Regions from separate parts of the Pelagerythrobacter sp. Soil_C_18 genome, predicted to be linked through region 2. Evidence: predicted binding sites of a transcription regulator. Region 2 holds the regulator's gene; each other region holds the start of a gene.

Evidence for each region. Region 2 encodes LexA, which represses DNA repair genes until DNA is damaged. Its sites were predicted from a motif close to GTTCCNCNCTTGTTCT; they were not measured.
Region 1: recA (recombinase RecA) is a predicted target of LexA. The motif match lies at 4,704-4,719, and genes of this name have one in related genera.
Region 3: AC3A5N_RS05805 (PA0069 family radical SAM protein) is a predicted target of LexA. The motif match lies at 4,228-4,243, and genes of this name have one in related genera.

Annotation. Positions count from the first base shown of each region.
Region 1 is NZ_JBDGIU010000006.1:195,493-202,736, forward strand. Features, by position in the region: gene alaS (alanine--tRNA ligase) at 1-2,195, opposite strand, end outside; gene AC3A5N_RS13715 (class I SAM-dependent methyltransferase) at 2,267-3,097, opposite strand; gene recA (recombinase RecA) at 3,569-4,627, opposite strand; gene AC3A5N_RS13725 (DUF4139 domain-containing protein) at 4,773-6,356, opposite strand; gene AC3A5N_RS13730 (DUF4139 domain-containing protein) at 6,370-7,244, opposite strand, start outside.
Region 2 is NZ_JBDGIU010000002.1:445,189-452,432, forward strand. Features, by position in the region: gene trpD (anthranilate phosphoribosyltransferase) at 1-384, shown strand, start outside; gene trpC (indole-3-glycerol phosphate synthase TrpC) at 425-1,210, shown strand; gene lexA (transcriptional repressor LexA) at 1,363-2,046, shown strand; gene AC3A5N_RS07820 (ComEC/Rec2 family competence protein) at 2,086-4,263, opposite strand; gene gltX (glutamate--tRNA ligase) at 4,293-5,705, shown strand; gene AC3A5N_RS07830 (citrate synthase) at 5,727-7,013, shown strand; gene AC3A5N_RS07835 (sensor histidine kinase) at 7,060-7,244, opposite strand, start outside.
Region 3 is NZ_JBDGIU010000002.1:42,587-49,830, forward strand. Features, by position in the region: gene dnaE (DNA polymerase III subunit alpha) at 1-64, shown strand, start outside; gene AC3A5N_RS05785 (hypothetical protein) at 5-406, opposite strand; gene AC3A5N_RS05790 (long-chain fatty acid--CoA ligase) at 491-2,095, shown strand; gene AC3A5N_RS05795 (DUF1330 domain-containing protein) at 2,107-2,535, shown strand; gene AC3A5N_RS05800 (hypothetical protein) at 2,634-3,140, shown strand; gene AC3A5N_RS05805 (PA0069 family radical SAM protein) at 3,137-4,222, opposite strand; gene AC3A5N_RS05810 (lytic transglycosylase domain-containing protein) at 4,557-6,335, opposite strand; gene AC3A5N_RS05815 (uracil-DNA glycosylase family protein) at 6,313-7,086, opposite strand; gene AC3A5N_RS05820 (electron transfer flavoprotein-ubiquinone oxidoreductase) at 7,175-7,244, shown strand, end outside.

The DNA of each region.
Region 1 (7,244 bases), on a different contig from region 2:
GCCGCCTTGATCGTCCCGGCAACAGCCTTCAGCGCCTCTTCGCGTCCGACAAGCCACTGGCGCGCCGCCTCGCCTGTCAGCGCCTCTATCCGGCGCACGCCGGAGGAAACCGCACTCTCCGAAACGATGCGGAACAGGCCGATATCGCCGGTCGCGCGCACGTGGGTGCCGCCGCACAGCTCGACCGAGTAATGGCGCGTGCCGTCGGCCTTGCGGCCCATCGAAAGGACGCGCACTTCGTCGCCGTATTTCTCGCCGAACAGCGCCAGCGCCCCGGCCGCGACTGCGTCGTCGGGGCTCATCAGGCGCGTCGCGACTTCCTGGTTGGCGCGGATCTCGGCGTTCACCTCGGCCTCGACTGCGGCAATGTCCTCGTCGGTCAGCGGCTTGGGATGCGAGAAGTCGAAGCGGAACCGGTCTGCGGCGACCAGCGAGCCCTTCTGCGTCACATGATCGCCGAGCCGGTTGCGCAGCGCCGCATGGACCAGGTGGGTGGCCGAATGGTTTGCGCGGATCCTGTCGCGCCGCTCGGCATCGACGGTCAAATGCACGTTGTCGCCGACCGTGATTTTGCCGGCCTCGATCCGGCCATGATGCGCGTGCAGGCGGCCCAGGGGCTTGGAGGTGTCGGTGATCTCGATCCGCAGCCCCTCAGGGGTCGAGATCGTGCCGGCATCGCCGCTCTGCCCGCCGCTCTCGCCGTAGAACGGGGTCTGGTTGGTCAGCACCATGACCTCGTCCCCGACGTCCGCTGAATCGACTTCGGCGCCGTCGCGAACGATCGCGACGACGCAGCCTTCGCCCTCAGTGGCGGAATAGCCCGTGAATTCGGTACTGCCCTCACGCTCGGCGATGTCGAACCAGAGCTCGCTATCCGCGGCCTGGCCCGAACCCTTCCATGCCGCGCGGGCGGCCTGCTTCTGGCGCTCCATGGCCGCTTCGAAGCCGGCGCGGTCGACCCCGATGCCGCGCGCGCGCAAGGCATCTTCGGTGAGATCGTAGGGGAAGCCGTAGGTGTCGTAGAGCTTGAACGCCGTCTCGCCTTCGAGTTCGCCGCCCTCGCCCAGCCCGGCCGTTTCCTCGTCGAGCAGGCGCAGGCCCTTGTCGAGCGTGCGGCGGAACTGCGTCTCTTCGCGCTCGAGCACTTCCTCGATCAACGCCTGGCCGCGCTGGAGCTCAGGGTAGGCCTGGCCCATTTCGGTGACGAGTGTGGGTACGAGGCGGTGCATCAGCGGCTGCTCGGCGCCGAGCAGGTGCGCATGGCGCATCGCGCGGCGCATGATGCGGCGCAGGACATAGCCGCGGCCCTCGTTCGACGGCAGCACGCCGTCGGCCAGCAGGAAGCCGCTGGAGCGCAGGTGATCGGCGATGACGCGGTGGCTGGCGCGGCGCTCGCCCTCGGCGGCAACGCCGGTCAGGCTCTCGCTCGCGGCAATCAGCACCTTGAACGTGTCGATGTCGTAGTTGTCGTGCACGCCCTGCATGACGGCGGCGATGCGTTCGAGGCCCATGCCGGTGTCGATGCTTGGCTTGGGCAAAGCGGCGCGCGAACCGTCGGCCGACTGCTCGAACTGCATGAACACGAGGTTCCAGATCTCGATGAAGCGGTCGCCGTCCTCATCGGGCGAGCCCGGAGGACCGCCGGGTATATGCTCGCCGTGATCGTAGAAGATCTCGCTGCATGGGCCGCAGGGGCCGGTGTCGCCCATCGACCAGAAGTTGTCGCTCGTCGCGATCCGGATGATCCGCTCTTCGGGCAGGCCCGATATCCTGCGCCACAGATCGAACGCCTCGTCGTCCGTGTGGTAGACGGTGGCGGTGAGCTTCCCGGGCGCGAGGCCCCATTCCTTCGTCAGCAGGGTCCAGGCGTGCTCGATCGCCTGTTCCTTGAAGTAGTCGCCGAACGAGAAATTGCCGAGCATCTCGAAGAACGTGTGATGCCGCGCAGTGTAGCCCACGTTGTCGAGGTCATTGTGCTTGCCCCCGGCGCGCACGCATTTCTGACTCGACACAGCAGTCGACGCGGGCGGTGCTTCGAGCCCGGTGAACACGTTCTTGAATGGCACCATGCCCGCGTTGACGAACATCAGCGTGGGATCGTTGTAAGGCACCAGCGGCGCGCTCGGCACCGGCGCGTGGCCGGCACCCGCGAAATAGTCGATGAAGGACCGGCGAACGTCGTTGGTCGAAATCATGCAGCGCAGTTAGTTGCTGGAGCGCGGTGCGACAAGCGGATTAAGGCGCATTCCCCCAGGCAGGCGGGCGATCAGCCGTCGGGGGCGTGCGCCGTGACAAGCCAGGCGCCCGCTTGCAGCGCGACCCGGCCGTCCTCGAGATGATCGTGCAGGAACGCCCGCACGCGCTCGATGAACTGCGCGCGTTCGCCGTTCTCCATCTGCGCCGCCGCGCGCGCCGCGGGCCCGATTGCAAGGAAGTAGGAGAGCGCGTCCTCGACCGGATCGTACCCGCCCCCGGCAACATAGGGGAAATCGATCGCCTCGAACGCTGCGTCCCGCCACCCCGCTTCGGCAAGGATCCGCTTGACCCGTGCCTTGTCGGCGAAGGCGAACGGCCCGGGCTCGCCGGGCGGCGGCGGCACGCCGAGACCCGAGGGCAGCAAGGCGGTGAGCCCGCTCGCCCACGCGTTCTCAGACGGGTCGCGGAAGCAGGTGAAGGCGAGCCGTGCGCCGGCGGCCGCAAGGCGGGCAAGATGCGTGAAGGCGGCGATCGGTTCGGGGAAGAACATCACGCCGTGCCGCGACACGAGGAGATCGGGTGCGAAGCCGGCACGCGTCCAGCGCGCGGCGTCGCCGAGCTCGAAGGCAATGTTCGGCAGGTCCGCACCCCGCACGCGGGCGGCGGCGAGGAGCTCATCGCTGACGTCGACCCCGACCACCTGCGCGTCGGGATTCGCGCGCGCGAGTGCGAGGGATACTTCACCCGCCCCGCAGCCGATATCGAGCGCCTGAGCGATGGCAGCACCGGTCGCGGCGCCCAACAGGCGCTCGGTCAAGGCAGCGAAGCTGCGGTCGGTGCGCTGCCACTCGGCCGCCCAGGTGCGCCCGACGCGTCCTTCCCATTCGGCCTTGTCGGTCATGGATATACGCTCCTTGGCTGCTGTTGGGCGGGACCTGGGTTGTCTCGCGAATCGGCATTCGCTCATCGTAACCGGGAAGCCATGGCCGTCTACGTTGCACGGCAGCGGTCGGCCTGGCGGACGATCACGAAGATTATCTGGCCCAGCCTCCGCTCGGGCGGCGGACGCTCTTGGGGTCGCTATCAGGGATCGCTATCGCAGATGATTATCCGAGATCGTTCGCGGGGATCGTTGTCCGCTGAACATAGTCGGGGCCGTCGCCCCCGTCGCGGCCACGGATCGCCTCGTGGATCGTCCCCCAACACACCCGCGATCTCCACCGCGGAAATCGTCACCGGACCACGGTCGCGGATGGTCCATCCTGCGCGGCCGCCTTTTCCGCCAAAGAAAAACCGGCGTGCCCCGTATGGATGCGCACGCCGGTTTCCCGTTTTCCCGGGCGCCCTGCGGCACCCGCTTGAAGCGATGATGTCAGTCGTCCGCGTCCGGACCCGTCATCATCTCCTCGGCGACCGCGTCGGTCCGGCCGCGGATGGCGGCTTCCAACCTGTCGCAAACTTCGGGGTTTTCCTTGAGGTACTGCTTGGCGTTCTCGCGGCCCTGGCCGATTCGGATCGAGTCATAGCTGAACCAGCTCCCCGACTTTTCCACGATCCCGGCCTTGACGCCGAGATCCAGGATCTCGCCGATCTTCGAGATGCCTTCGCCGTACATGATGTCGAACTCGACCTGCTTGAACGGCGGGGCGACCTTGTTCTTGACCACTTTCACCCGGGTCGAGTTGCCGACGATTTCGTCGCGATCCTTGATCTGGCCGGTGCGGCGAATGTCGAGCCGCACGCTGGCATAGAACTTGAGCGCATTGCCGCCGGTGGTCGTTTCCGGATTGCCGTACATGACGCCGATCTTCATCCGCAGCTGGTTGATGAAGATCACCATGGTCTTCGAACGGCTGATCGATCCGGTGAGCTTGCGCAGCGACTGCGACATGAGACGGGCCTGGAGGCCGACATGGCTGTCGCCCATCTCGCCCTCGATCTCAGCGCGCGGAACCAGCGCAGCGACCGAGTCGACCACCAGCACGTCGATCGCGTTCGAGCGCACCAGCGTATCGGTGATCTCGAGCGCCTGCTCGCCAGTGTCCGGCTGCGAGACGATCAATTCCTCGATGTCGACGCCCAGCTTCTTGGCATAGACGGGATCGAGCGCGTGTTCGGCATCGACAAACGCGGCGGTGCCGCCGTTCTTCTGCGCTTCGGCAATCACGTGCAGCGCAAGCGTCGTCTTGCCCGAGCTTTCCGGCCCGTAGACTTCGATCACCCGGCCGCGCGGCAAGCCGCCGACGCCGAGTGCAATGTCGAGACCGAGCGAACCGGTCGAAATCGATTCGACCTGCATCGCTTCCTTCTGGCCCAGCTTCATCGCCGAACCCTTGCCGAATGCCCGGTCGATCTGTGCCAGTGCGGCGTCGAGCGCCTTTTGACGGTCCACGTTGCTTTCCTTCTCAACCAGCTTCAGTTCGGCCGCCATCGCATGGGCTCCTTCGCTTGCCTAGGGCTTCGTTCCCGTTATCGACTGATGAGCTATGTATCCGCTTTGTTCCGGCAGAACAAGAGTGGAACAGTAATTTTTTCACCAAGCCGAAAAATGACGGATTTCCGCCGGCTCTTGGCGGTCAGCGGTGCGACGAGCGGACTCGCCAGCGGATTTTTCGATCCGAATTGGCGGGAATGGTCGTCTCGATCACGCGCTCACCGTCCTTGATCCGCAGCCCGCGCCCGCGAACTTCCCAATCGGCCGCTGTGCCGAGCCTAATGCGCAGACGCGCCGGATGGTCGAGGGCATTCGCGATCTCGGCCTCCATCCGCACCCATTTCTCGGGTTCTATCCCTGGATCGTGCTTGCTCGTGCGCGTGCAGGCGACCTGTATCCGGCTGCTTGTGCCAAGCGCGATCTCGACGTCCTGCCCGCGCGCATAGTCGCGCAGGCGCTCCTCCCCGACCAGTAGCGGGCCGTGGGACGATGGCTCGAACACCGCGACGCCGCCCGAAGGCAGCGCCACGCCGAGGCCGTGGGCTTCATCGTTGACCGTCGCCAGCAGCCGTTCGGCCGGGCGAAACTCTTCGTCGCTCACGCGATTCGCCCAGCATCCGATCTCATAGATCAGTTCGCCCTCGACCTCGTCCTTCTGCAGGAAGGCAACCTGCTTCAGCCCCTTGGCCGACACGGTGACGGGCTCCGGCACGCGGTAGAGTTTCAGATCGCCGAGCTCCTCCTCGGTGGCCATGATCGCGGGGGCCGCCTCCATGCTCTGCACGCGCGATGCGGTGACGGTGATCGCATCCGCCGTCGGCGGCGGGGGTGGGGCTGGCGGAGGGGGCGGAGGTGGATAACCGACCGGCGACCCTCTCGCCGTGCTGCCGATCGGGTAACAGGTCAGCCGCAGCGGCTCCGCACGGGGCGGCTCAGCCAAACTCTCGTAGTCGCTCTCGACGTTGAGCCGGCCGGCCACCGCCATCAGCTCGGCGCCGGGAAACGACTGCCCGTTGTCGTTGAGCAGGGTGAGCCAGGAGGTCAGCCCGAGCTCGACCCCGCCCCGGCCGTCGCCCTCGCCCAGCATTGCCACGTAGTTCGCCTGCCAGTCGAAGCCCCAGGCGAGATAGGTCAGCACGACCCGATAGGTCCCGCCGTTCGCATCGCGGGTATCGATTGAGAACACGGGCTGCGCCGAGAGCCCCGCGGGAATGCGATCGAACGTCAGCTTCTCGGGCAAGCCGGCGCAGCGCACCGCCTCGAACCCCTCGCCCGTCTGCAGCACGAGCCCGCCGTCGGCACGGGTGCGGACGATCGCGGATTCGCTTTCCGCCACGCCGGTGGCCGGATTGGTGCGCGTGATCGTCACCCGGTTGCCGAGCATGCCGTTCACCAGCGCCGCGGGGGAAAGCAGCTCCGCATTGCGGTTCTTCTCGATCGTCCCGCCCGGCAGCCCGGTGACGATCGCGGAGACCGCCACCATCCCCTCGGCGACGCCTTCGAAGCGCACCGTGCTCTCGCCCGGAGGCAGGGTGACGGTGCGCGTCTCGCTGATCATCGCGAAGCCTTCGGGGAAGGCACGGTCCATCGCCTCGTCCGGCCCGCGTTCAGGATCGCGGTAGACGGTTACCGCGAGCGCGACCGGCGCCGAAGCATCGACCGTCTCGCGCGCCTGCGCGGCGGCGGAGGCGGCGATCAGCGCGAGGAGGAATGCGGCGCGCCGCATCGCCCGGCGCCGCTCAGTACCGGGTTTCGTAAGTCACGCGGACCACGCGCTCGCCCTCGGCCGGCACGGGGACCACCCACTTGCGCCGGTCGGCATTGAGCTGCTGACCCGGAATGTCCTCGCTGACCACGCGGTAATCGTTGCCCCACCAGCCGCGGTCGAGCCCCGCCTGCACCAGATCGATCTCGACCGGTGCGGCCTTGGCGTTGGTCAGCGTGTAGCGCATCGTCGTGCGGTAGAAGTCCGTCGGCCGCTCGACCTCGACCTGCTCGACCACCTCGCCGTCACGGATCACGCGGTAGCGGGCGCTGCGCTCCCACTCGGCAGCGGTGATCGTCTCACGGCTCTCGACCTCGGCCTGGACGAAAATATCGAACGCGTCACCGGTGCGCAGCGAAAGCTCACTGCCCATCGGCGTGTGGCCGATTGCGTTTTCGCCGATGAACTGCGGCGTGCCCTGGCTGTCGCGCTGGTAGAAGCGCACTGTCCCCGCCGGCAGTGCATCACCGAGCCCGCCCTGCCGGGAGGACGAAAAGGCGATCTCGCTCGAGACGTTCACCGGCGCATCGTCGTTCGCCAGCCAGCCCACGGTCCGCGCATAGACCTTGCGCGCCGGGACGCCCTGCACGTCGAGAAAGCTGACCTGCTTGGTCTGGTTGTTGGCGATCGTGGTGCGGCTCTCGATCGGATAGAGATAGAACTCGCCGACCTGCTCTCGGCCCGAGCTCTCCGTGCCCGGGCGAACCATGCCGGGCCGCGGCGGAGGCGGCGGCGGATAGCGCCGGTTGCTGGACACCGCCGATCCCGGGCTTCCGGCGACCAGCAGCGTGTCGGCCTGATGGAACGTCGTGCCGGTCTGGTTGGTCAGCGTCACCCAGCCCTGCATGT
Region 2 (7,244 bases):
AGGCTCGGGACCGAGCGCACCTTCATCGCCTCGGGCGACGAGGGGCTCGACGAGCTGAGCCTCGCCGGCGGCAATGAGGTGGCAGAAGTCGTCGGCAACGATTTCGAGATGCGCCGGGTCGATGCTTCGATGGCCGGTCTGCCGCATGCCCCCGTCGAGGCGATCCGCGGCGGGGATTCGCTGCACAATGCCAAGGCGCTCAAGGCGCTGCTGATGGGCGCGCCGGGCCCCTATCGCGACGCTGTGCTGCTCAACGCGTCGGCGATGCTGATCCTCGCGGGCTCGGCTCGGGGATGGGAGGACGGTGCAGCGATCGCCGCGGAGTCGCTGGACAGCGGCAATGCGGGTACCCTGCTCGATCGCTGGATCGAAATGGCGCGTTAGATCGTGCGACGAACGCAAGCTGCCACACGGAAACCGGACGATGAACAAGCTCGACGAAATCTGCGCCACCAAGCGTGAGGAAGTCGCTGCCCGCAAAGGGCTCGCCACGATCGAGGATCTCGACCGTGCCGCGCGGGATGCCGGGCCGCCGCGGGGCTTCGCCGACGCACTTGCGGCCAAGGCGCGGAACGGGTTCGGCCTGATTGCGGAAATCAAGAAAGCTTCGCCGTCCAAGGGTCTGATCCGCGCCGATTTTCGCCCCGCCGAACACGCTTTGGCCTATCAGGCGGGAGGCGCCGCCTGCCTCTCGGTTCTCACCGACGCGCCCTACTTTCAGGGGCATGAGGATTTTCTGATGGATGCGCGCGCGGCCTGCGACCTGCCCGTGCTGCGGAAGGACTTCATGGTCGACCCATGGCAAGTCGCCGAGGCGCGCGCGATCGGAACCGATGCAATTCTCATCATCGTGGCCGCGCTGGACGATGGCGCAATGGTCGAGATCGAGGCGGCCGCGCTCGAGCGCGGCATGGACGTCCTGGTCGAGGTTCACGACGAGGCGGAGATGGAGCGTGCGAGCGCACTACGCTCGAGGCTCATCGGAATAAACAACCGCGACCTCAAAACCTTTCGCACCGATCTTGCCGTGACCGAGCGCCTCGCGCCCCTCGCACCGGAGGATGCGCTCTTGGTCGGGGAGAGCGGAATCGAGCGCCATGCGGACTGCGAGCGCCTGGCTGCGGTGGGCGTGCGTTGCTTCCTCGTGGGCGAGAGTCTGATGCGGCAGCCCGATCTCACCGCCGCGACGCGGCAGCTTCTCCTCGGCTAACGGCCGGATGTCGAGACGAAAGCGGAACGGATGTTCTCTACTATCGACTCCAGAATGGCGGAGTTGCTTGACTTCACCAAATCGGTTGCCTAATTGTTCCGCATTCGTTCGCAACCTGGACGAGCGTGTCAGGCGACCGAGGAGACTTCGCCATGCTGACGGCAAAGCAGCACGAGTTGATCCGTTTCATCCAGCAGCGGCTGGAAGAAACCGGCATTTCCCCTTCGTTCGAGGAGATGAAGGAGGCGCTCGATCTCAAGAGCAAGTCGGGCGTTCATCGCCTGATCTCTGCGCTCGAGGAACGCGGCTTCATCCGCCGCCTGCCCAACCGCGCTCGCGCGCTCGAAGTGCTCAAGCAGCCCGAAGATGCGACACCCGCCGCGCGCAGCGCGAAGGGTGACAATATCGTCGAACTGCACCGGGTCGCGCCAGCGCAGCCGAGGCCTGCAAACGACGTAATCGAAATTCCGCTCCACGGCCGCATCGCTGCGGGTGTGCCGATCGAGGCGATCGAGGGGCAAAGCAGCTTGCCCGTCCCCGCCGCGCTGCTTGGACCGGGCGAGCACTATGCACTCGAGGTTTCGGGCGATTCGATGATCGAAGCCGGCATTTTCGACGGCGACTTCGCGCTCGTGCGCCGTACCGACATGGCGCGGGATGGCGAGATCGTGGTGGCACTCGTGCGCAACGAGGAAGCGACGCTCAAGTACCTGCGCCGGGAGAACGGAATGATCCGGCTCGACCCGGCCAACGGCAGCTACGAACCGCAGATCTACCGACCTGACGAAGTGCAGGTGCAGGGCAAGCTTTCGGGATTGCTGCGCCGTTACCACTGATCGCCGAGCAAATGGCGGCGACACTGCTCGATCGTTGATCTAGCGCCGCGTGCCGCGCCACCAGCCATGTTCGCCCTGCCCCTCGGCGACCGTCTCCATGCGCGGCTCGTCTAGGTAGAGCGCGAGCCCACCCGTCCCGCTGAGCAGGCGTCGATCGGCCTTTAGCCAGCGGGGGCGGCAACTGCGCGGAAGAAAGCGGTCGGCGACGACGATATCGGCGCGGTCGCAGGCAGCGGCAAGCGCCCGTTCCTCCACCATGTCGCGGCCACGCGCCATCAGCAGCGTCCAGCGCCTCTCGCCGCGGTCGATTGCAAGCCTGCAGAAATCGCGGCTGCAGCGCGCACCGGCCCAGCGGCTGAGTGGAACCGGTTCGCCCTCCAGTCCCGCGAGTTCCAGGAGATTGTCGCGCGCGAACTCGCTGCGGGTATCGCGCAGCATCAGCAACCGGTCGCCCTCGCCTGCAATTCCGACGTGCCGCCCATCGCCCGAGATGAGCACGTCCGGCGCGGGCGTCCCGATGAGCAGGATCGTTCCGAGAGCTGCCGGCGCGAGGCCGAGCAGCCGCGCCCGCCCTCGCCAGAGCGCCAGCCATAGTCCGCCGGCAACGAACAGCGCGATGGTCGCCAGGTCCATCTGGGGCGCAAGCTTTACCGCTCCGGGCTGCGCGGCGGTGAAGTGCGCGATGGCGAGCAGCAGTTCGAGGGATTTGCCCGCGAGCCACCAGACAGGCGCGCCCGCTCCAGCGAGATCGAGCAGCAAGGCAAATGCGATCAGCGGCATCGATACGAAAGTGACCAGCGGAATCGCGATCACGTTCGCCAGCGCGCCGTAAAGACCGGCACGATGGAAATGAAACAGCACGATGGGCATCAGCGCTATCTCGATCACAACGCCCATGAGCAGCAGCATCCCGGCGCGCCGCGCGAACCGGACGATCCAGTTCTCCTCGCGTGGAGAAAGGAAAGCCTGCACCGGCGCGCTGCCATGCAGCGCGACGATGGCGAGCACCGCCGCGAAGCTCATCTGGAAGCTGGGCCCGACGAGCGACTCCGGCCACAGCAGGAGCACGGCAACGGCGGCCACCGCCACCATTCGCATCGACAGCGGCTCGCGTCCGAGCGCCAAGGCAATCAGCACGAGCACGGCGCCGATGCAGCTTCGCACCGTCGGTACCTCCGCACCTGTCAGCAGCGTGTATCCGACGCCTGCTCCGGCCGCGATGGCTGCGGCAACGACCGGCAGCCGCACGCGCAACGCAAGCCACGGCCAGAGCGAGAGGAGCTTGATGGCTAAAAGGTAAGCCGCCGCGATCACCGCGCTGACGTGAAGTCCGCTGATCGACAGCAGGTGCGTCAATCCGGAGTCCCGCATCGCCTCCTCGTCGGCACGGGTTATGGCTCCTCGATCTCCACTCGCGAACGCCGCCGCGATCGTGCCAGGTGAGCCCGACAGCCGCTCGCGCACGTGCGCGGCCAGCACGCGCTGAACCCCCGCCAGGCTGCTCGCGCCGCGGCCAGGCTGCACGATCTCGATCTCTCCGATCAGCGATCCCGTCGCTGAGAGCCCCTGGAACCATGCAGTGCGCGCAAAATCGTAGCCGCCCGGCAGCATGGGGGGCGACGGTGGCATCAGCCGAGTTCGCAGGCGCACGACCGCACCCTCCGCCAGTCCCGGCTGGTCCGCCGCGAGCGGCACGTTGATCCGCACCTTTCGCGCACGCGCCGCCTCCGCATCGCGGTACGCCAGCACGAGACGCAGGCGGTCTTCCGCCGGCTGGTCGATCCGTTCGAGAACCCGCGCCTCGATCCGTTCGACCCGGGGATAGGCGATCGGCTCCGCTCCCACGACCGCGGAACGCAGCCACACAATAGCCATCCCCGCCGCGACCACGATCGCCAGCGAAATTACGGCCAGGCGCAAGTTGGCCCGATCGTCCCGATCCCGCCACAGGGCCTGCGCCGCGATCGCGGCGAGCGTCGCAAGGGCGATAACGGCGATCCACTGCCATGGCACCGGCAAAAGGAACCAGACACCGATCCCGGCGGCGAAGGCGACGGCGAGCCAAGGCCCGCGATCAAATCCTGCCACGGCGAGAAACGTCTCGATCCGGTCCACCGCACTGGACAAACGCGCCGCGCTGCGCCAATTGCGCTGCGCTGCAGCATTGGCCTCTTCGGGCCCGCCCCCCAACGGCACCTCGGGCACCCCCGTCGCCATGGGAGACATAGGAAAGGATCACGTCGGATATGGCAAGCGATAGCGGACAGGTCGTGACGCGCTTCGCTCCATCGCCGACCGGATTCCTTCATATCGGCGGCGCCCGCACCGCGCTATTCAACTGGCTTTACGCCCGCCATCACGGCGGCCGGGCGCTGCTGAGAATCGAGGATACCGACCGCAAGCGCTCGACTCCGGAAGCGATCGAAGCGATTCTCGACGGGCTCGCGTGGCTCGGCCTCGAGTGGGACGACGACGTCGTGTTCCAGTCGGAACGCGGGGCCCGCCACGTGGAGGTGGCCGAGCAGCTCCTCGCCGCAGGGCACGCCTACAAGTGCTATGCAACGACCGAAGAGCTCGAGGAAATGCGGGCCGCCCAACGCGCCGCCAAGCAGCCGCTGCGCTACGACGGCCGCTGGCGCGACCGCGATCCCACCGATGCACCGCTCGGCGCGCCCTACGTCCTCCGCCTGAAGACCCCGAACGAAGGCGAGACGGTGATCGACGACCGCGTCCAGGGCCGGGTGACCGTGCGCAACGAGGAACTCGACGATTACGTCCTTTTGCGCGCCGACGGCACCCCGACCTACATGCTCGCGGTGGTGGTCGACGACCACGACATGGGCGTCACCCATGTCATCCGCGGCGACGACCATCTCAACAACGCCTTCCGCCAGTTGCCGATCTACCGAGCGATGAACTGGCCCGAGCCGGTCTATGCCCATATCCCGCTGATCCACGGCAGCGACGGGGCCAAGCTGTCGAAGCGTCACGGCGCGCTCGGTGCGGAAGCCTATCGAGACGAGTTCGGCATACTGCCCGAGGCGCTGTTCAACTACCTCCTCCGCCTCGGCTGGGGCCATGGCGACCGCGAGGAAATCACGCGCGAGGAGGCGATCTCGCTGTTCGATCTCGACGGCGTGGGCAAGAGCCCTTCCCGCTTCGACCTCAAGAAGCTGCAGAACCTCAACGGCCACTATATTCGCGAAGCCGACGACGCGCGGCTCGCAGGTCTCGTGGCCGAACGGGTTGGACCCGAAGCGGACAAGGCGCTGCTCGAACGCGCCATGCCGGTGCTCAAGACCCGCGCACGCGATCTCGACGAGCTTGCCGAAGGCGCGGCCTTCCTGTTCAAGCGCCGTCCGCTGACGCTTACGGAAAAGGCCGAAGCGCTGCTCACCGAGGGTGCGCGTGAGGTTCTGGCGCAGATCGCCAGTGGGCTACGGGCGGAAAAAAACTGGACAATCGAGGCGCTCGAAGCCACTACCAAGGCACTCGCTGAGGAGCTCGGACTGGGCCTCGGCAAGCTCGCGCAGCCCATGCGCGCAGCGCTGACCGGGACAACCACGTCCCCGGGTATTTTCGATGTGCTGGTCCTGCTTGGACGGGAAGAAGCGCTCGCGCGGATCGACGCGCAGGCCGCTCCGGCAAAGCAGGGCTAGGCATCAAAGAGGAGAACGAATTTGGCGGACAAGCAGGCGAAACTCGAACTGGGCGGCCAGACCCATGAATTCCCCGTGCTTCAGGGGAGCGTGGGGCCGGACGTGGTCGACATCCGCAAGCTCTACGGCAGCACCGGCGCTTTCACCTTTGACCCCGGTTACAAGTCGACCGCCAGCTGCGAAAGCGCGCTGACCTATATCGACGGGGAGGAAGGCGTTCTCCTTCACCGTGGCTACCCGATCGGTCAGCTTGCCGAACACTCGAGCTTTATGGAAGTCGCCTACCTGCTGCTGAACGGCGAACTGCCGTCGCAGGTCGAGCTCGACGACTTCAACTACACAATTACCCGCCACACGATGCTGCATGAGCAGCTCGCGACGTTCTATCGCGGTTTCCGCCGCGACGCCCACCCGATGGCGATCATGTGCGGCGTCGTGGGCGCACTGTCGGCCTTCTATCACGACAGCACCGACATCTCGGATCCCGAGCATCGCAAGATTTCCAGCCACCGCCTGATCGCGAAGATGCCGACGATCGCGGCAATGGCCTACAAGTTCTCCGTCGGGCAGCCGTTCCTCTACCCGCAGAACGACCTGAGCTATACCGGCAACTTCCTGCGCATGACCTTCGGCGTCCCCGCCGAAGAATACGAACTGCATCCGGCGGTCGAGAAGGCAATGGACCGGATCTTCATCCTCCACGCCGATCACGAACAGAACGCGTCGACCTCGACCGTCCGGCTCGCCGGGTCCTCCGGCGCCAACCCCTTCGCCTGCATCGCAGCCGGCATCGCCTGCCTCTGGGGCCCGGCACACGGCGGCGCGAACGAGGCGGCGCTCAACATGCTGCACGAAATCGGCACGCCAGACCGCATCCCGCACTACATCGAGCGCGCCAAGGACAAGAACGACCCCTTCCGCCTGATGGGCTTCGGCCACCGCGTCTACAAGAACTACGACCCGCGCGCGACGGTGATGCAGAAGACCGTGCGCGAGGTGTTCGAGGCGCTCAAGGTCACCGATCCGGTGTTCGAGACCGCGCTTCGGCTCGAGGAAATCGCGCTGAGCGACGACTACTTCAGGGAAAAGAAGCTCTTCCCGAACGTGGACTTCTACTCGGGCATAATCCTCTCGGCGATTGGCTTCCCGACCACCATGTTCACCGCCCTCTTCGCGCTCGCCCGCACGGTCGGGTGGGTCGCACAGTGGAACGAGATGATTTCCGATCCCGGCCAGGTCATCGGCCGCCCGCGCCAGCTCTACACCGGGCCGACCGAGCGCGACTACGTTCCGCTCGACAAGCGCTGAGCTTCACTCGGGTTGCCGGCAGCGCAGAGGCTCGCCGGCGACCCGATTATCCCTGAGACTTATGGCCCGCCGGTAGATCGAGCGTGAAGCTCGCGCCCTTCCCGGGCTCGCTCTCCACCGTCAGGTCTCCGCCCATCGCGCGAGCAAGCCGGCGTGAAATGTAGAGCCCGAGCCCGGAACCGCCATCGCCGCTGCGACCGAGCCGTTCGAACTTGTCGAACACCCGCGCCT
Region 3 (7,244 bases), 400 kb from region 2:
CGGGCTAGAGAACGTCGCGCTGGCTACCCAGCGGGGCGGCGGGCACTTGCGCCTCGTCGCCTGAGTCCCGCACCGTCTCGGCGGCAGTTTGCGACCTGTTGAAGAGATTCGTGTAGCGCGCCGCGAGCAGCAAGATGGTCGGGACCGCCATGGTGTTGAGGATGTCCTTCACGTTCTCGCGACCGATGGCGCTCTCGAATGGGCCGGGCATTCCCCGAATATCGAGGATCTCGCCCGCAAAAGCGGCGAACAGCACCAGTAGCCACGGCTTCCACTGGTGCACCTTCCATCCGAACAGGACGCACGATCCGAACAGGACGATCAGCGCGACGTAGATGTGCAGCGCGTCCCTCGCGAGATGCAGGTGTTCGACGAGATAAATCTTCGATTGCTGGAATGGATTCATTCATCCCGCCTGCCGCCGATTGCCAAGCCGCGCAAGCGGCGGCATGAAAGTGGCAAAGAGAAATCTAACGGGAGAGAAATGCTGATGCTTGGAGCCATGCAGGACTGGGACCTCGTGGTCACCCACCTGATCGACCACGCCGCTCGCGAACACGGCGCGCGCGAGCACGTGACCCACTGGGCCGACGGCACCGAAACGCGCGCCACCTGGGCCAGCGTGCGGAGCGATGCGTTGAAGATGGTGCAGGCCCTGCAGGCGCTCGGCATCGAGAAGGGCGACCGGATCGCGACGCTGGCCATGAACCACTCGCGCCATCTGGTGAGCTGGTACGGCGCGGTAGGGGCCGGCGGGGTGCTCCACACGATCAACCCGCGCCTGTTCGACGATCAGCTCGAATATATCGCCAACCACGCCGAGGATCGGGTGCTGCTCTACGACGCGGCGTTTCAGCCGATCGTCGACAAGATGCGCGAGAAGTGGACCACGATCGAGCACTACATCTGCTACGATCCGCCGGCAGGGTTCTCTGGATTGGCCTTCGAGGACTGGATTGGCGCTCATGACGGTGGAGCGAACTGGGTCGCGGTCGATGAACGCGATCCCTGCATGCTCTGTTACACCAGCGGCACGACCGGGCATCCCAAGGGCGTTCTCTACGAACACCGATCGACCATGCTGCACGCCATGGCGGGAGTTCAGCCGAACAGTTTCGATTTCGATGCGCGCAGCGTGATGCTGCCGGTCGTGCCGATGTTCCATGCGGCGAGCTGGGGCCTGCCCTGGGCGGGCGCGATGACCGGAGTGAAGTTCGTCTATTCGGCCGTCAACGATCCGGCCGTTCTGTGCGAGCTTCTCGAGCGGGAGGGCGTGACCCATTCCGCCGGCGTGCCGACGGTGTGGCTGGCGATGTTCCAGCACTGCGACGCCACCGGCACGCCGCTGCCCAAGCTGCAGCAGGCGATCATCGGCGGCTCGGCCGCGCCGCGCTTCATGATCGAGCGGCTGATGAAGAACGGCAGTCGCGTCGCCCACGCCTGGGGCATGACCGAGACCAGCCCGATCGGCACCGTCGGCGCGCCGACACCCGATTGGGACAGCCTGCCTTTCGAGGAGCAGGTCGACATCGTCACGCGTCAGGGCCGCCCGGTGTTCGGCGTGGAGCTGCGCACGGTCGACCTCGACGACTGGACGAAGGAATTGCCCCGCGACGGCAAGACCGCGGGCGCGCTGCAGATCCGCGGGCCGTGGATCATCAAGCGCTACTTCAAGGCGGAGGAGGACGCGGTAACCGCGGACGGCTGGTTCGACACCGGCGACGTCGGCATCCTCCACCCCGACGGCACGCTGCAACTGACCGACCGGACCAAGGACGTGATCAAGTCGGGCGGGGAGTGGATCAGCTCGGTCGAGCTCGAGAACGCCGCCTGCGGCCATCCGCACGTTGCCGAGGCCGCCGCGATCGGCATGCCGCATTCCAAGTGGGACGAGCGCCCGGTGCTGTTCGTGGTGAAGAAGCAGGGGCAGGACCTGACGGCCGGGGATGTGATCGAGCACCTCGAACCGCTGGTCGCCAGGTGGTGGCTGCCCGACGCGGTCGAATTCGTCGACGAGATCCCGCACACCGCAACCGGCAAGATCAGCAAGAAGGACTTGCGCACGCGGTTCGCGGATTATGTGCTTGAGGAATGACGGAGGAGCGAATGACCGCCTACATCGACCCCAGCCGTGCGAACTTCGACAGCTTCAAGGCTCTCCCGCGCGACGAGCCGATCCACATGCTCAACCTGCTGCTCTACCGCGACGAGGCTGAATATCCGGACGGTCACGAACACGTCGGCAAAGGCTGGACCGGCCGCCGCGCCTATGAAGAATACGGCGCAACCTCCGGTCCCATCTTCCGACGCGTGGGCGGCACGATCGTCTGGCGCGGCGCCTTCCAGGCGATGGTGACCGGTCCGGAGGATCGCCGCTGGCACGATGGCTTCGTCGCGCAATACCCGAACAGCGCAGCGTTTTTCGAGATGATCAAGGACCCGGATTACCAGCAGGCTGTCGTCAATCGCACTGCTGCGCTGGCAGACAGCCGCCTCGTGCGCTTCAAGCCGGGCGAGGGTGGGGAGGGGTTCTGACGGCGCCTTTCGGTAGCGTCCGGGAGCGGTGTGGATTATTATTCGCTCCACAAAGGTGACGCGCGATGAATTCCGATGTGCGAATGTCCACCGCGAACGTGACCCGCATCGCCGCGTGGTCGGCCGCTGGCCTTGTCCTTTGCGCGCCGCTTGTCGCAATGCAGTTCACCAGCGAGGTGGACTGGACGGCTTTCGACTTCATCGTTGCGGCAATCATGCTGGGCACGATCGGACTGATCGCGGAAACCCTGTTTCGCCAATCGGCCAAGCTCGCATACCGCGTTGGAGCAGGTTTCGCGCTCGGTGCCGTACTCTTCACCGTCTGGGCGAACCTGGCTGTTGGGATCGCAGGGAACGAGGCCGATCCGTTCAACCTTCTGTACTTCGGACTGCTTGCGCTCGTTGTCGTTGCGGCGGTGCTGGTGCGGTTCCGAGCATCGGGCCTGACGCTCACCTCCATCGGCGCAGCAGGGGGTCTCGCTCTTTTGGGGGCGGTAGCCGCGTCGCGCGGTTATGCGATCTGGCCGCAGACAATCGTGCTCATGCTCCCCTGGATCGCCGCAGCCGTATTCTTCCGTCACGCGGAGCCGTCACACACCGCTTAGAGTAGCCGCATCTGCCCGCCGATCTCCGGCGGCCTGAACTGCGAGCAATCGAGCTCGAACCGTTCCTTTCCGATTCCCGCGCGTTTGCAGGCGATGCGGAAGCGGGCGCGGAAGAGGTCGGCCCACACGCCGCTCGGCTTCATACGGGTGAAGAAGTCCGGATCGTTGTCGCGCCCGCCTCGGATCGAGCGGACGATCGACATGACCTTGTCGCCGCGCTCGGGGAAATGGACCGAGAGCCATTCGCGGAACAGCGGAGCGACCTCGTGCGGCAGGCGTAGCGGTATCCAGCCGGCCGAGCGCACGCCGAGCGCGGCCGCGCGCGCGACGATCTCCTCCATGAATTCGTCGGTGATCGCGGGGATGATCGGCGCGATCGAGCAATGCGCCGGTACGCCCGCCTCGACCAATTTTCCCAGTGCCGCGAGGCGCTTCGCCGGCGCGGCGGCACGCGGTTCGAGCTTGCCCGACAGCTTGGGATCGAATGTGGTGATCGAGATCGCCACCGCCACCAATCGCCGCTCGGCCATTGCAGCGAGAAGATCGAGATCGTCGAGCACACGGTCGGACTTGGTGGTGATCGTGACCGGATGGCGCGCATCAAGACACACCTCCAGGATCTGGCGGGTAATGCGGTAACGCCGCTCGATCGGCTGGTAGGGATCGGTGTTGGTGCCCATCGCGATCGGGCGAGGGCGGTACTTCGGCTTCGCCAGCGTCTCGCGCAGCAGTTGCGCGGCGTCGGGCTTGGCAAAGAGCTTGGTCTCGAAATCTAGGCCCGGCGAAAGGTCGTGATAGGCATGCGTCGGCCGCGCGAAGCAATAGACGCAACCGTGCTCGCAGCCGCGATAGGCGTTGATGGAGCGATCGAACGCGATGTCGGGCGAGCGGTTGAAGGAAAGGATTGTCTTCGGCCGCTCCTCGGTGACCGTCGTGCGCAGCTTCACCGGTGGGCCGTCGAGCGCCTCCATGTGGTCGCGCCAGTCGCCATCTGCCTCGCGTGCCGCCAGCCCGAATCGCGTCGGCACCGCGCCCGACTGGGCGCCACGGCCGTGGACTTCTGGGTCGAGGCGGCGTTCCATTTTGTAGAACATATAAGGAACATTGCCGCAGCGCCAGTTTGTTTTTCATGCAAAGGCGCGAAGAGGCTGTCGTCTCACCTCTCCCCGGGCCCAATGGTTCACACGAAGACACGAAGATGGCGCGCCTGCGGCGAAGCCGAGCTCCGATTCTTGCAGACGAGCTTGGTGCGACGGCGCGGTGAGAGTGCGCCACCGCGTGCCGCGCTACATCTTCGTGTCTTCGTGTGAACAACGCTCGGACGCCCGACGCCATATCCGAGGCCGAACCTCTTCGCGCCTTTGCGCCTTTGCGTGAAAAATTACGCCACTCGCTGGCGCGGACGTGAAGAGGCGGTCACTCCCGCGCTGTCACGCGCACTCCGCCGCCGCCAGAGAGTTCGGGGAAGGTCGGCCACAGTCCCTGCGCGAGCGCGGTCCGGCTCTCCGACGCACCGCCCGCCTGGCGCTCGTACATCCAGTAGTTGCGCATGACGATCGAGACGTAGCCGCGCGTCTCCCAATACGGGATGCTCTCCATGTAGAGCAGCGGATCGCCGAGATCGCGCACTTCGGTGTTCCAGCGGCCGATCGGCGTGAGGCCTGCATTGTAGGCGGCCATGACCTTCGGCAGCAGCCCGCCCGTCGCCGGCGCGTCGCGGAGCATCCGGAGATGCGCTTGCCCGAAGGCGAGGTTGATCTCCGGCCGCGCGAGATCGCTGGGCGAGCCGGCAACGCCGAGCCTGCCCGAATGGTCTATCGCCGCAGCGGGCATGATCTGCATCAGGCCGCGTGCACCCGCCGGGCTGACGGCATCGGCGCGGAAAACCGATTCCTGCAGCGTGTGCGCGTAGGCGAGCGCGGGGTCCACCTTCCATCCGTTGACCGGCGCCCATCGCGGTGCGGGATAGCGCAGTGCCGGCTCGGCCGCCGCGCCGCGCGGGGCATTGTGGGCCATCCAGAGCTGGGTGGAGGGCAGCCCCATGTCGCGCGCGAGGCGTGAGAGCTCGTCGTAATTCTCGGGATTGCCGATCCGTGCCTCGTGCCGCAGGACCTCGTCCGCCAGATCGTCGCGCCCGATTTCCGCAAGCGCGATGGCGATCCGCACGTTCTCATTCTCGCGCAGCTTCTGCCAGTCCTCCATCGCGAAGTCGGCGCCGGCGTGCGTCTGGGGCAAAGCCTGGCCGAGCTGCTCGCGGGCGAGCATGCCATAGAGCGTCTCGTCGAACCGCGCTGCACCGCGCAACTGCTCGTCCGCCCCTTCCGGGTTACGGCAGCGGACCAGTGCGCGGCTTGCCCAATAGAAGGCAGCCGCGGTGAGTTCGTTGTTGGTCGATCCGCTGGCGGCCCGCCGGAAGGCATCCGCCGCCATGTCGCAATCGCCCATGCGCCAGGCAGCGAGCCCGGCGACCCAGTCGCCTTCCGCCACCCACGCGCCGGACCCCTGCCGCGCCGTCAAGGCCAGCGCCAGCGCGGCGGGATCGTTGTTCTCGATGTAGTAGCTCCACGCGACGCGCTGGCGCCATTCGGCGCGCGCGGGCGGGCTGAGCAGGGCATCGACGCCATCGAGCAGCAGACGTGCGCCGCCGGGGTCGTCGTTGGTGATCCGCTCCAGGATCGCCGCGCGCACGTCGCTCGGCATCGTGCCGTCGCCGACAGTGGCGGGGCGCACTCGCTTGGAAGCGTAGGGCTGCCGCACGAAACTCCGCTCTTGCGGCAAGTACGGAGCCGACATGAGCCCGCGGGTCAGGCCGAGATTGCCCATCTGCTCGGCCTGCGGCAAGCGGCTGCCCGAGGCAAACCAAGCCTGGATGGCCGGAAGTTCGACCCGGGGGCTGTTGGCGGCGAGATAATATTCGGCGCGCGCGACCTGGTGCAGCGGCCCGTCGCCGCGTTCGGCGAACATGGCCTGGACCCGCGCCCAATCCTCGCGGTCGATCGCCTGGAAGAGCTGCGAATAGTATTCGCCGTCGGGCCGGCTCAGCAGTTGCGGGACATTGCTGTTGAGAGCGCGGGAGCGGAAATATTCCGCGCTGCTGTTCGCTGCGGCCGGTGCCGCCACGATCGCGGACGCGAGAACAGCGGCAACCGCTGCCGCCAGCTTCCAACCCCGCTTAATCCGTCCGTCCGTCGCCATACGTCCAATCGAGCCAGCATCGCCAGAACCGCTCGCGCCGCTTCGCTGAACGGAGCATATCCGCGAGCCCTCCGGCCCCCATGGCAGGAATGCTTCGCCCTTCATGGTTAAATTCCGGTAAAATTGCAGGACGTTGCGCCATGTCGTGTCCCAACAGCGGTGGGATGTTGCGCCCGAGGAAGAGGATACGCCGGGGTTCGGCCAGGCCCATCTGGTGGGCGAGCAATTCGCCGAACCCGGCGGAACGGATCGCGCTCCAGTCAGGGGCAGGGTCGTGGCGCGGCAGAAGGGACGCGAGATAGACTGCATCGGCGGCAATGCCCGCTGCGCGCAGGAACCCCTGCAGGAGCGCGCCCTCCGGCCCTGACAGGAGCCGTTCGCCGTCGCTGTCTTCCGGCTGGTTGACGACGATCATCAGCGCCGCCCGGGCCGGCCCCACGGGCGCCACACGAGGAAAGGCGCCGCCGTGGTCGAGCGTGTCGGCGGTGAGCCACCATTGACGAAATGCCGCGAGATCCTTCGGCCAGGCGGAGCGGTCAGCGTCGATTTTCGGCGGCGCTTCCGCCTGCGGTGCCAGCGGCGCGGGAGCCGCCGCCACTGGTATGGGAGCCGGCTCGGCCGCTTCGTCCTCCGGCGGAGCCAGCCAATCCGTAGCGTCCTCGGCGAAATCGCAATCGACGCCGGCCTCGCGCCACCAGTCGAAGGCGGCGGCCAGCTGGTCGGGAAGGGGCGGGGGCGGGCGTTCGGCCATCTCGGCTGCGGTCTTGACCTGCCCCGCCGCAGCAATCAAGGCATGATCCAAGCCTCGTCAACGCAATATTCGAAGGACCGAACCGGAAATGAGCGAACGCGAATCGATGCCGTGCGACGTCGTGATCGTCGGCGGGGGCCCTGCCGGCCTCGCCGCGG